DNA from 2 places in the Acinetobacter sp. M5A5_2a genome. Region 2 is predicted to be linked to the other one. Evidence: predicted binding sites of a transcription regulator. Region 2 holds the regulator's gene; the other holds the start of a gene.
The links. Region 2 encodes PhoB, which activates phosphate uptake and scavenging genes when phosphate is short. Its sites were predicted from a motif close to TGTCATNAANCTGTCATAA; they were not measured.
Positions count from the first base shown of each region.

Region 1: the regulator PhoB is predicted to act here: its motif matches at 1,462-1,480, upstream of ACLBWE_RS06500 (NAD(+) kinase).

Region 1 covers NZ_JBKEZV010000003.1:414,041-419,398, reverse strand. The annotation lists gene ACLBWE_RS06510 (hypothetical protein) at 1-101, opposite strand, end outside; gene ACLBWE_RS06505 (YeaC family protein) at 164-436, opposite strand; gene ACLBWE_RS06500 (NAD(+) kinase) at 433-1,341, opposite strand; gene mrcB (penicillin-binding protein 1B) at 1,527-3,923, shown strand; gene ACLBWE_RS06490 (tetratricopeptide repeat protein) at 3,945-4,496, shown strand; gene ACLBWE_RS06485 (NUDIX domain-containing protein) at 4,522-5,358, opposite strand, start outside.
Region 2 covers NZ_JBKEZV010000002.1:382,054-387,411, forward strand. The annotation lists gene ACLBWE_RS04160 (SDR family NAD(P)-dependent oxidoreductase) at 20-853, opposite strand; gene ACLBWE_RS04165 (TetR/AcrR family transcriptional regulator) at 1,066-1,737, shown strand; gene phoB (phosphate regulon transcriptional regulator PhoB) at 1,992-2,702, shown strand; gene phoR (phosphate regulon sensor histidine kinase PhoR) at 2,712-4,070, shown strand; partial or broken gene ACLBWE_RS04180 (hypothetical protein) at 4,995-5,087, shown strand; gene ACLBWE_RS04185 (alpha/beta fold hydrolase) at 5,153-5,358, opposite strand, start outside.

The sequences.
Region 1 (5,358 bases), on a different contig from region 2:
ACCTTCACGTTGAGTAAACATTCAATCGGCTGTTTGGCTAATGCAGCACCACTAAACAATATTAGAAATAATAGTACGTAAATAGGTTTTAAACGTTTCATAGGATTCTTTATTATATTTTGATAAACATAAAAAAAGCCCAGTAATCACTGAGCTTCTTAAATTAAACAAAACGAATTGGTTTAAACTCAGGTTCCTGCTTGTGATGATCATCATCACACTCTTCACCCTCTTCTTTCGTACCGCGGTCAATATAGCCGCTACGCTGTTCTTCTGGTAAGTTTTTCAACTCCCAAGCGATGACAGCTTGCATACAAGTCTCACGCTGCTCTTTTGTTAAAACAACGCCATTTGGCCATTTACCAATTTCTACTGCTGTTTTTAAACGCTCTACAATTTCAGGGTTTAAAACAGATAGCATTTGTTCAATATTCATGATTCATCTCTTTGAAAAGATTCAAAATCTTGGTTCCAACCAAGTTTGGTACGGCAGGCCATATAGAAATCATAACCTGGTGGATGCAATAAACTTAGTTTAAATGGATGTTTGCGGATGTGTAAACTATCTCCGACATTCAGCGATATACTATGTTGTCCATCAGCACTCACCATCGGCAAAACTCGATTTTCGCGAATAACAATTTTAATTTCGCTTTGCCCGCCGACTACGATGGGACGTGATGACAATGTATGGGGATGCATTGGAACTAATGCAATCGCATCCATACTTGGATGTAAAATTGGTCCACCGCCTGACAAAGCATAGGCAGTTGATCCTGTTGGAGTAGAAACAATTAAACCATCACTATGCTGGCGATAAACATATTGACCATCAATGTTGAGTTCAAAGTCAATCATATGGACGGACTTACCCGAATGCAAAACAACATCATTTAAAGCGATTGCATCATAAATAACTTCGCCATTTGTTCGTACTTCCATTTCAAGTAAGAAACGGCGATCAAGCTGGAAATGCCCTTGAAGCACTTGGTCAAGTTTAAAAATGGCTTCTGAAGGTTTGATATCAGTTAAAAAACCTAATCGCCCACGGTTGATGCCAATAACAGGGGTATTGTAACGGACCAATGCTCTGGCTGCATGGAGTAGAGAACCATCGCCTCCAACCACAATAACTAAATCAGCAACTTCACCTAATAGATGACGGCTTACTATCTGTGCATGATCATAAGGCACTAATTCGGCTGTTTCCTGATCAAAAATGGGGTTCAAACCTAAGTTCAACAAATGATCATGAATTAAACATAGTGTTTCTACAACTGATGATTTATCTGGTCGACCGATTAACCCGACGTTTCTGAAGGACTTATGTGAAATTTGCACGAATGAGTAAGCTCCGCTGCGATACTCGGCTATAATAACATTAACCCGATTAATTTAAAAAAACATAACTACAAGATGCTGTAAAATTCAATCTAACTTTTCCAATTATTCACAGTTTTATCATTGCAAATTGATGACAAGCTATCGCATCATTACAGGCATTGTTAGGGTTTTATCTCATTTTTATGAAGTTTGAACGTGGTATCGGTTTCTTTGCACTAATCTTTTCCATTTTGGTCATTGGTGCTTTTATTGCTCTTAGTATCTATCTGATTCGTTTAGATAATATTATCCGTGAAAAATTTGAAGGCCAGCGGTGGGATATTCCTGCCAAAGTGTTTGCACGACCTTTGGAAATTTATAACAACGCGCCTATTTCTCAAGCAAATTTCACTCAAGAATTAAAGTTATTGGGTTACAAAACTTCAAGTAATTATGACAAGTCTGGAAGCTATGTTGCTCAAGGCAGCAATATGTATATCCACACACGTGGTTTTGACTACGGTGACAGTGTTGAACCTGAACAAGTCTTAGAGTTAAGTTTTGCAAATGATCAAGTTGTTGAAGTTAGAAGTACTAAACCCTCTTCAACCGGCGTTGCACGCTTGGAACCGTTACTCATTGGAGGAATTTATCCTCAACACAATGAAGACCGTGTACTCATTAAACTGAATAATGTCCCTAAACCGCTCATTGAAGCTTTAATTTCTACAGAAGACCGCAATTTTTATCATCATCATGGTATTTCAATTCGCGGTACAGCTCGTGCATTGGTCAGTAATGTCACTGGTGGAAAACGTCAAGGTGGCTCAACCCTGACTCAACAATTAGTTAAAAACTTCTATCTCACCCCTGAACGCACACTAAAACGTAAAGTCAATGAAGCATTAATGGCTTTACTCATCGAACTGCATTACAGCAAAGATGAAATTTTAGAGGCGTATTTAAATGAAGTGAATCTGGGCCAAAATGGTAGCTATTCAATTAATGGTTATGGTTTGGCTTCACAATTTTATTTTGGTTTACCGTTACGTGAACTCAGTGTCGCACAACAAGCTTATTTAGTTGGACTCGTTCAAGGTCCTTCTTTATATAACCCTTGGAAAAACCCTGAAGGTGCAAAAAAACGCCGCGATACCGTGTTAAATAACATGCGTGTGATGGGTTATTTAACCCAAGCCGAATATGAAGATGAAATTGCACGTCCTTTAAATGTGTTAAGTAAACCAAGTTTAGGCCCTGCAAAATTCCCAGACTTTTTAGATATTGTACGTCGTCAATTACGTACAGAGTATCAAGAAAGTGATTTAACCAATCAGGGATTACGTATTTTTACGACCTTAGATCCAATTACTCAAACTCAAGTTCAAAATGCGTTTAAAGCTTCAGTAGATCGCTTAGCCAACAGCAATCCAGCACGTTTGAAAAATCTACAAGGTGCTGTACTGATTGCACATCCTGAAAACGGTGAGTTAGTTGCAGCGGTTGGTTCTACACAAGACTTTACTGGTTTTAACCGTGCTTTAGATGCGAAACGTCAAGTGGGTTCTTTATTGAAACCTGTGATTTATTTAAGTGCTATTGAATCTGGACGTTATAACTGGGCAAGCCAAATTGAAGATGCGCCGATCAGTGTTCCTGTAGATGGTGGTAAAAGCTGGACACCTAAAAACTATAGCGGTGGTGGACATGGTGTAGTCAGTCTGAGTGAGGCATTAGCAAACTCATACAACCTATCTGCTGTACGCTTAGGTCAGGAGTTTGGTCTATCTACATTTAGCAATAATTTAAGAAAGTTTGGTGTTGAGTCAACGATTCCTGCCTACCCTTCTATTTTCCTTGGGGCAGTCAATATGTCACCAATGGAAGTGCTCGGAATTTATGAAAACTTCGCTACAGGCGGTTTTAAATATCCAACTCGTGCAATTCGATCTGTCGTAGATGCCAATGGTCGTCTGCTTGACCGTTATGGCCTGAATGTTCAACAAACGATTGATCCGGCTGTTGGCTATATCATGAATTATGGTTTACAACAGGTCATGTCTTCGGGTACTGGTCGTTCAGCCTATAGCAGCTTATCTCCAGCTTTAAAATTGGCTGGTAAATCAGGTACGACTAACGATACACGTGACTCATGGTTTGCTGGTTACTCAGGTAATCACGTTGCTGTAGTTTGGTTAGGTTTAGATGACAATAAAGTAACTGGTTTAACAGGTTCATCTGGTGCATTGCCAGTATGGACTAACGTGATGAAACAGTTACGCCAAACTCCTGTGAATATACGTCAACCAGACACTGTACAGTGGCAGTGGATTGACCGTGCAACGGGTGATTTATCTGCTCAGGCTTGTGATGGCGCTATGTATATTCCGATGCTAACGCATACGGTTCCACATCGTGCTACGCCATGTGCAGCACCGTATTATCAAGTTGATCCAACATATACGCCACAAAGTGATAACACAACTCCTGACTCTCAGGATGATAATACCGACAGTTATATTCGTGAAAGTGAAAGCCAGATGCAACAAGATCTGTCAAATAACTCACGTGTGATTTCAAGTGGTAGTTATAACAACTAAGCGTTAACAGGAAAGTAGGATATGTTGAAGAAAGGTGTTTTTTATATTGGTGCTGTACTTATGGTCGGCTGTACAACTTTGCCTGATCATTCCAACCCCAAAGAGAAAACACCTGCTCCACCAGCGAAAAAGAGCACGGAAACTCCATCGGGTGTAAAAATTACACCTTATGAACATCCAGAAATTCAACGCAAAAATTTACAGGTTATTGTTCCTCAGCAAAAAAAGCCTCAACATTTTAGTGATGATGGCAGCCAGTTGCCTGCATTTAAAGTTTTAATGCAAAAAACACAGCAGGCTTACAAAAACCAGCAATGGTCAGAAGCTGAACGCTATGCGCTTCAAGCACAGCGTTTAGCACCACAAGCCGCAGAAACATATCTATTTCTTGCCCTTACGGCAAATCATAAACAGCAATATTCTAATGCTGAATCTCTAGCGCGACGTGGTTTAAGTTTTGCCCAAAGTCAGGCTATGAAAAAGCAGCTTTGGTTGACCATCTTAAAAGCTGGACAACAACGCAATAATCAAAAAACTGTTCAAGAAGCGCAACAAGCATTAAAAGCCCTCTAGCTTTTAATGCTTTTCTATTTTCTTATTAGAAATTACGAATACCTGCTAAGCCATATGCACCATGCTGTTGTGCAGTAGCTAAATCATCAGGATGCACGCCTCCCAATGCAAAAACCGGAATCTGGCTTTTTTGGGCGAGATCAGCAAAACGTTCCCAACCTAATGCCAAGGCTTCTGGATGGGTCTCTGTTACTTTGACAGGACTTACAAAAACAGCATCACAGCCAATTTGCTCAGCCTGCTTTAAAGAAACTGCATCGTGGCAAGCAGCAATAAAACGTAAGCCTACTGTTAAATCGCCCTTATGCAAGTTCATGAGCTGAGATTGTTTTAAATGAACGGTCTTAATCTGTTTCTTTAACTCAGGACTCAACTGCTGCCAAATATCTGTATTAATAATTAAGTTTGATAACTGATTTTCATCTAAAGCACTTAATTGTTCTAAATACCTCTGATCAGCATCAGCTTCTTCTATACGCCAATACAATAAAGCATCACTGCCTTCTACAGGTGTAAGCATATTGCTGATTTTAATAAAATGCGGCCAATACAATCTTTTTATGATGTCTTTATTGGCTTTTGGAAAGTTTAAGTGAAGTAATTGTTCACGTGTGTACCATGCCCATGGCTGATGAATAAGATTTAATAGTTCATCAGGCACATAACTATGGAATAAATGTAAATTGACAATAATGTCATCATATTCATGGTGAATATAATCAAACTGATGCCAATCTTTTAAACCAATACCCACTTCTTCATAGATTTCACGGCGACAGGCTTCTTCGGGTGTTTCACCTTGCTCAACCTTTCCTCCTGGAAACTCATGCTTTCCACCTTGATGCTGCTGCTCTTCGCGCCA
Region 2 (5,358 bases):
GCTTTTTTTGACTTTGAAATTATTTCATTAACTTAGTCACAATGGTAGAAGCACGTTGATATCCAGTTGGGAACAAACGCTGGAATGCATCAAGAATTTTTGCATCACTACCAATCAATAAACGACGTTTATTTTTTAATACTGCTTGTAAAATTTGACTAGCAGCCTCTTCAGGTGGAGTACGTAATAACTTGTCAAAATTTTGAATCGATTTAGTCGGGTCCATACCCAAACTATTCAAGCTATCACTCATTTTTGCAGATTTAGCAATATTGGTGCGGATTCCACCCGGATGTACACACAAAGAGCTTACGCCACTTTTTTCAATATCTAACTCTTGACGCAATGACTCGGTAAAACCGCGCACAGCAAATTTAGTTGCGTTATAAGCAGATTGAGTTGGTTGAGCGGTTAAACCAAATAGGCTTGAAATATTAATAATATGGCCATCTTGCGTTTGCTTAATGAACGGTAAGAACTCTTTCGTTCCGTACACTACACCCCAGAAGTTAATCCCAACGATCCACTCTAAATCTTCGTAGGTCGCACCTTCGACAGTTGAACCTAGAGCGACGCCAGCGTTGTTGAAAATCAGGTTAACTGACCCATGATCTTGAACAGTTTCTTGGGCCCACTGCTTTACCGCTTCACGGTCAGAAACATCAAGCTTTTTGGTCGTCACAGTAATCGTGCTATACGGTTTTAAAAGCTCAACGGTTTGCTGTAATCCCTTCTCATTAATATCACTCAATGAAAGATGGCAGCCCTGTTTTGCCAAAAGAATTGCGAGTTGTTGCCCAATGCCAGAACCTGCGCCCGTAATTGCAGCGACTTTGTTTTTAAAATTTTTCATTGTCCATCCTTTGTTTTTCGATATTTGCACAATCGGTTCATTGCATGTGCAGCTTAGACATCTTTAATATAATTTTGACAATATCCATTGTCAATATAGTACACTGTAATTTCAGATAGAATGGCACAATTCTGCTGAGAGCTTTATCATAGTGAGCATATTTGGCTAAAACCTATAAATTAGGAAACCAATCTTTAGGAAACGACTTATTTATGGCGACAAACGACTCAACCAGTAAAAAGAAAACAAAAACTGTGAGTAAAGAACGTCAGTTCAAAGGGTTATCTCTATCTGAACGTAAAGAGGCACGCCGAGAAAAACTGATTGAAGCTGGCATTGCGACTTATGGAACACTCGGCTTTTTTTCCGTGACGGTTAAGGATGTCTGCCAAGAAGCAAAACTCACAGAACGTTATTTTTATGAATCATTTAAAAAGAGCGAAGATTTATTTCAAACCATCTTTTTAAAAATGATTGAAGAATTGCAGCAAAACCTGATGCAAGCTGTCATTAAAGCGACACCAGATCCAGAAAAAATGGTCGATGCTGGTTTAAGGGCACTGCTGACGACATTAAAAGACGACCCGAGATTAGCTCGCATTGTCTATGTTGACGCAGTTTTGGTACAAGAATTACATAATCAGGCCACCATTCAAGAAACTCTTGCACAGTTTGATCGAATGATTCAGGCCTTTGTTATGTTGACCATGCCACAAATCCAACACAACGAAAATGAGCTCTCTCTAATCGCAACTGGCTTAAATGGATATGTTACTCAAATTGCAATTCGATGGGTCATGGGAGGCTTTGAGCAGTCTCTTGAACAGGTTTTAACCGCATGCCGCATTGTTTTCTTATCTTTATTGGCCAAGGTTTCAAAATAATATTAAAGTTTTTTGACACTCTAAAATGTACAAAACCAGTTCAGCTTTAAAGGTGATAACTTATTGAATGATTTTAAGAATATTTAAGCTTTCATGTCATCATTCGGTCACACCTTTGCCTTACTTTTGTCACAAATTATTGCTAAATTCAATTTTATAGACTTTTCTGCAATGAAATTGTCATAATTAATCTTTGTAATAAGCCTGTCATAACTACAAAACGGTTCACCGTTAAATCTATAGGATATTGCGCTGTGAAAGATGACTATATTTTAATTGTCGATGATGAGCTTCCTATTCGTGAAATGATCCATACTTCTTTGGACATGGCAGGCTTTCAATGTTTGCAGGCAGAAGATGCCAAACAGGCTCATCAAATTATCGTCGACCAACGTCCGGCGCTTATCTTGCTCGATTGGATGTTACCTGGAGGCGTAAGTGGTGTCGATTTATGTCGCCGCTTAAAACGTGATGAGAACTTAGCAGAAATTCCAGTAATTATGCTTACCGCTCGCGGAGAAGAAGACCACAAAGTACAAGGTCTGGATGCTGGCGCAGATGATTACATGACGAAGCCTTTCTCAACACGTGAACTGGTTTCACGTATTAAAGCGGTTCTGCGTCGTGCAAATGCATTAAGTGGCGAAAAAATGATTGACGCCAATGGTTTAATTCTTGATCCTGTGAGCCAACGTGTCAGCTTTGGCGACAGTATTTTAGATATGGGCCCAACTGAATATCGCTTACTTGCGTTTTTTATGACCCATCCAGAGCGTGCATATACACGTGCCCAGTTGCTCGATCAGGTCTGGGGCGGTAATGTATATATCGAAGATCGAACTATCGATGTGCACATCCGTCGTTTGCGTAAAGTTTTAGAACCTTTTGGTGTTGACCGATTTGTTCAGACCGTGCGTGGAACTGGCTACCGCTTCTCAACACGTGCAGATTTAGCCGCAGGTTAACCAAGATTTATGTATGAACCCTACCCCGTCCCCGAACAGGTACGTGAACAAAAGCTTTCCCGCTACAGTAGTTTATGGACGTTTGCCAAACAAGATTTACGGCTTTTATTATTTTTTATAATTATTGCCGGTTTAGTCGGTTTAGGCCTTGGGTATTTCTGGAGCTGTATTTTTATCGCCTTTGTGGTGTTTTTTACACTCCAGTTGCGTTCGCTTTATCTGGTCAATGACTGGATTGCAAATAAACCTTATGACGTTCCTCCAAACCTAAACGGGATTTGGGGAGCGTTATTGTTTAATGTTTACCGTGCCCAGCGTCAGGAACGAATCGTTCAAGCAGAAATGGTCGGTTTAATTGACCGCGCTCAGTCTTCTTTAGTGGCGCTTGCCGAAGCTGTTGTCCTCATTGATGATCAACATAAAATTGAATGGTGGAACCCTGCTGCTGAACGTTTGTTAGGTATCAGCCCTCTCGACCGTGGTCGAAATTTATTAACGATTTTACGCCAGCCGACCTTTATTGAATATTTTAACAATATTGATCAGGCACCCGATGGTATTAAATTACAGTCGAGTTTTGACGATGACCGATATGTGCAGGTCAAGCTCACACGATTTGGTGGAGAAAGCCGTTTATTGGTGGCTTACGACGTTACTCGTATGCACAACCTTGAGCAAATGCGTAAAGACTTTGTAGATAATATTTCTCATGAACTTCGTACACCATTAACTGTACTTAGTGGTTATATCGAGACATTTACCGATCAAGAAGATATTAGTCCACGCTGGAAACGTGCGTTTGATCAGATGCAGTCACAAACCAAACGTATGAATGCTTTGGTGAATGATTTACTACTGTTATCGAATTTAGAAAATAATAAGAAAATTGCAAAAAATCAGATTATTGAAATGCCGAGTTTAATGAATCAACTGTTTGATGATGCTCAGGCCTACAATGCCGATTATGGACATACACTCAATTTACATATTGATAGTCACTGTGACCTGATTGGTTCTGACATGGAAATCGCCAGCGCGTTTAGTAACTTAATTACCAATGCCATCAAATACACGCCCAAAGGTGGAACCATTACGATTGGCTGGCATGACGACGGTGAACATGCCTACTTTAGTGTACAAGACACAGGCATTGGAATTAATCCGAAACATTTACCACGTCTGACTGAACGCTTCTATCGTGTTGACAGCGACCGTAGTCGTCAAACAGGCGGTACAGGTTTAGGTTTGGCCATTGTGAAGCATGTATTAATGCAACATGGCGCTTATTTAGATGTCCAGTCTAAAGAAAATGAAGGTTCAACTTTTACAGTAGTTTTTCCTAAAGAAAGACTATATAACATGGCTTAAAAAGTATTCATTTCACACAAAGGGTGGATATTAAATAGACGCAGTGAAAGATACTTAGCCATTTTGTATATATAAGTTATTATGGACATGATTTTAATTTTTTGTCATTGATAATATCAAATATAATCTATAGTCAGTCTATATAAGTTATTTAATAAATCTTCTTTTTTTCTCATATCTATTTCATAGATTAGAATTTATGAAATAGATATACTAAATGTACTTTAAAAAAATAAAACCACTCAATTTATACAATATATATAATCAATGTCATTGATAATTTAAAAAATGATGAAAATAAAAAACACCATTTAAACTAATTATTTAACAGTTTTAAAAATAACTTTCATTTTTAAATAAAATTAGTATTATTAACTCGCTACAAAAAACTTAATCCATAAGAACAGCTAACATAATAATTAAGCGAGGCTTAAATGACTATTAACCCAGTAGAAATAATATCGAATAATGCAGAAATAACTGATTGCTTTATTCTCGGTTTAAAAAGTGGAGAATCATTAAAAGTAAAAGTTCTTCATATTGATAAAGATCAACAGACTATTCTTGTATCAATTCGCGTATTCATAGAAGGTGAATCAATTGGACTAATCTCTTTTGATAAAATTGAGTCACTTGAGCCAATCGAAGACGAACCTTATATAGAAACTATTGATGATCAATTAAGACGCATCCGTATGGGCAAGTATTTAATGGTTTGGGGACATTTTGGTGGTTCAATAAATCAAACTTGTGAACAGGGAGAACTTAAAAGTATTGATTGGAAGCACCGTACAATACTGTTGCGCAGCAGAGTTTATGAAGGCCAAGAAAATACAGTGTACATTGATAAAATTGATTCTATAGATGAGTCACGAGAAGGCTCAGGAGCACGAGGCCCAGCTGTAGCCCCAGACTGGTATAAAGGTGCTGATGGAAAATGGCGCAAAAATGGACGTGAATATGAAGGCTGATTTTACTGCAGTTTTCCCTAAAGAAAGACTGTATAACCTGACCTAAAGTCACCCCTTCAAATATAAAAAGCCGGCTCATGAAAAGTCGGCTTTTTTAGCATTTAAACCAATTTACTTAGAAATCGAGCAATAGGATTTACTTTGGTTTTTCTCTATTACATTTAAAAAGTGAGTAGCAAAAGTATTGCTCTGGCGTAGTGCATCACGATGATCTCCACCATCAATCGTTTGATATACCGTTGGTTTTTTTAATTTACATAGCTGTTGATAATAGGCATATGTCCCTCTCGGGTCGACTAAATGATCTTTAGAACCCT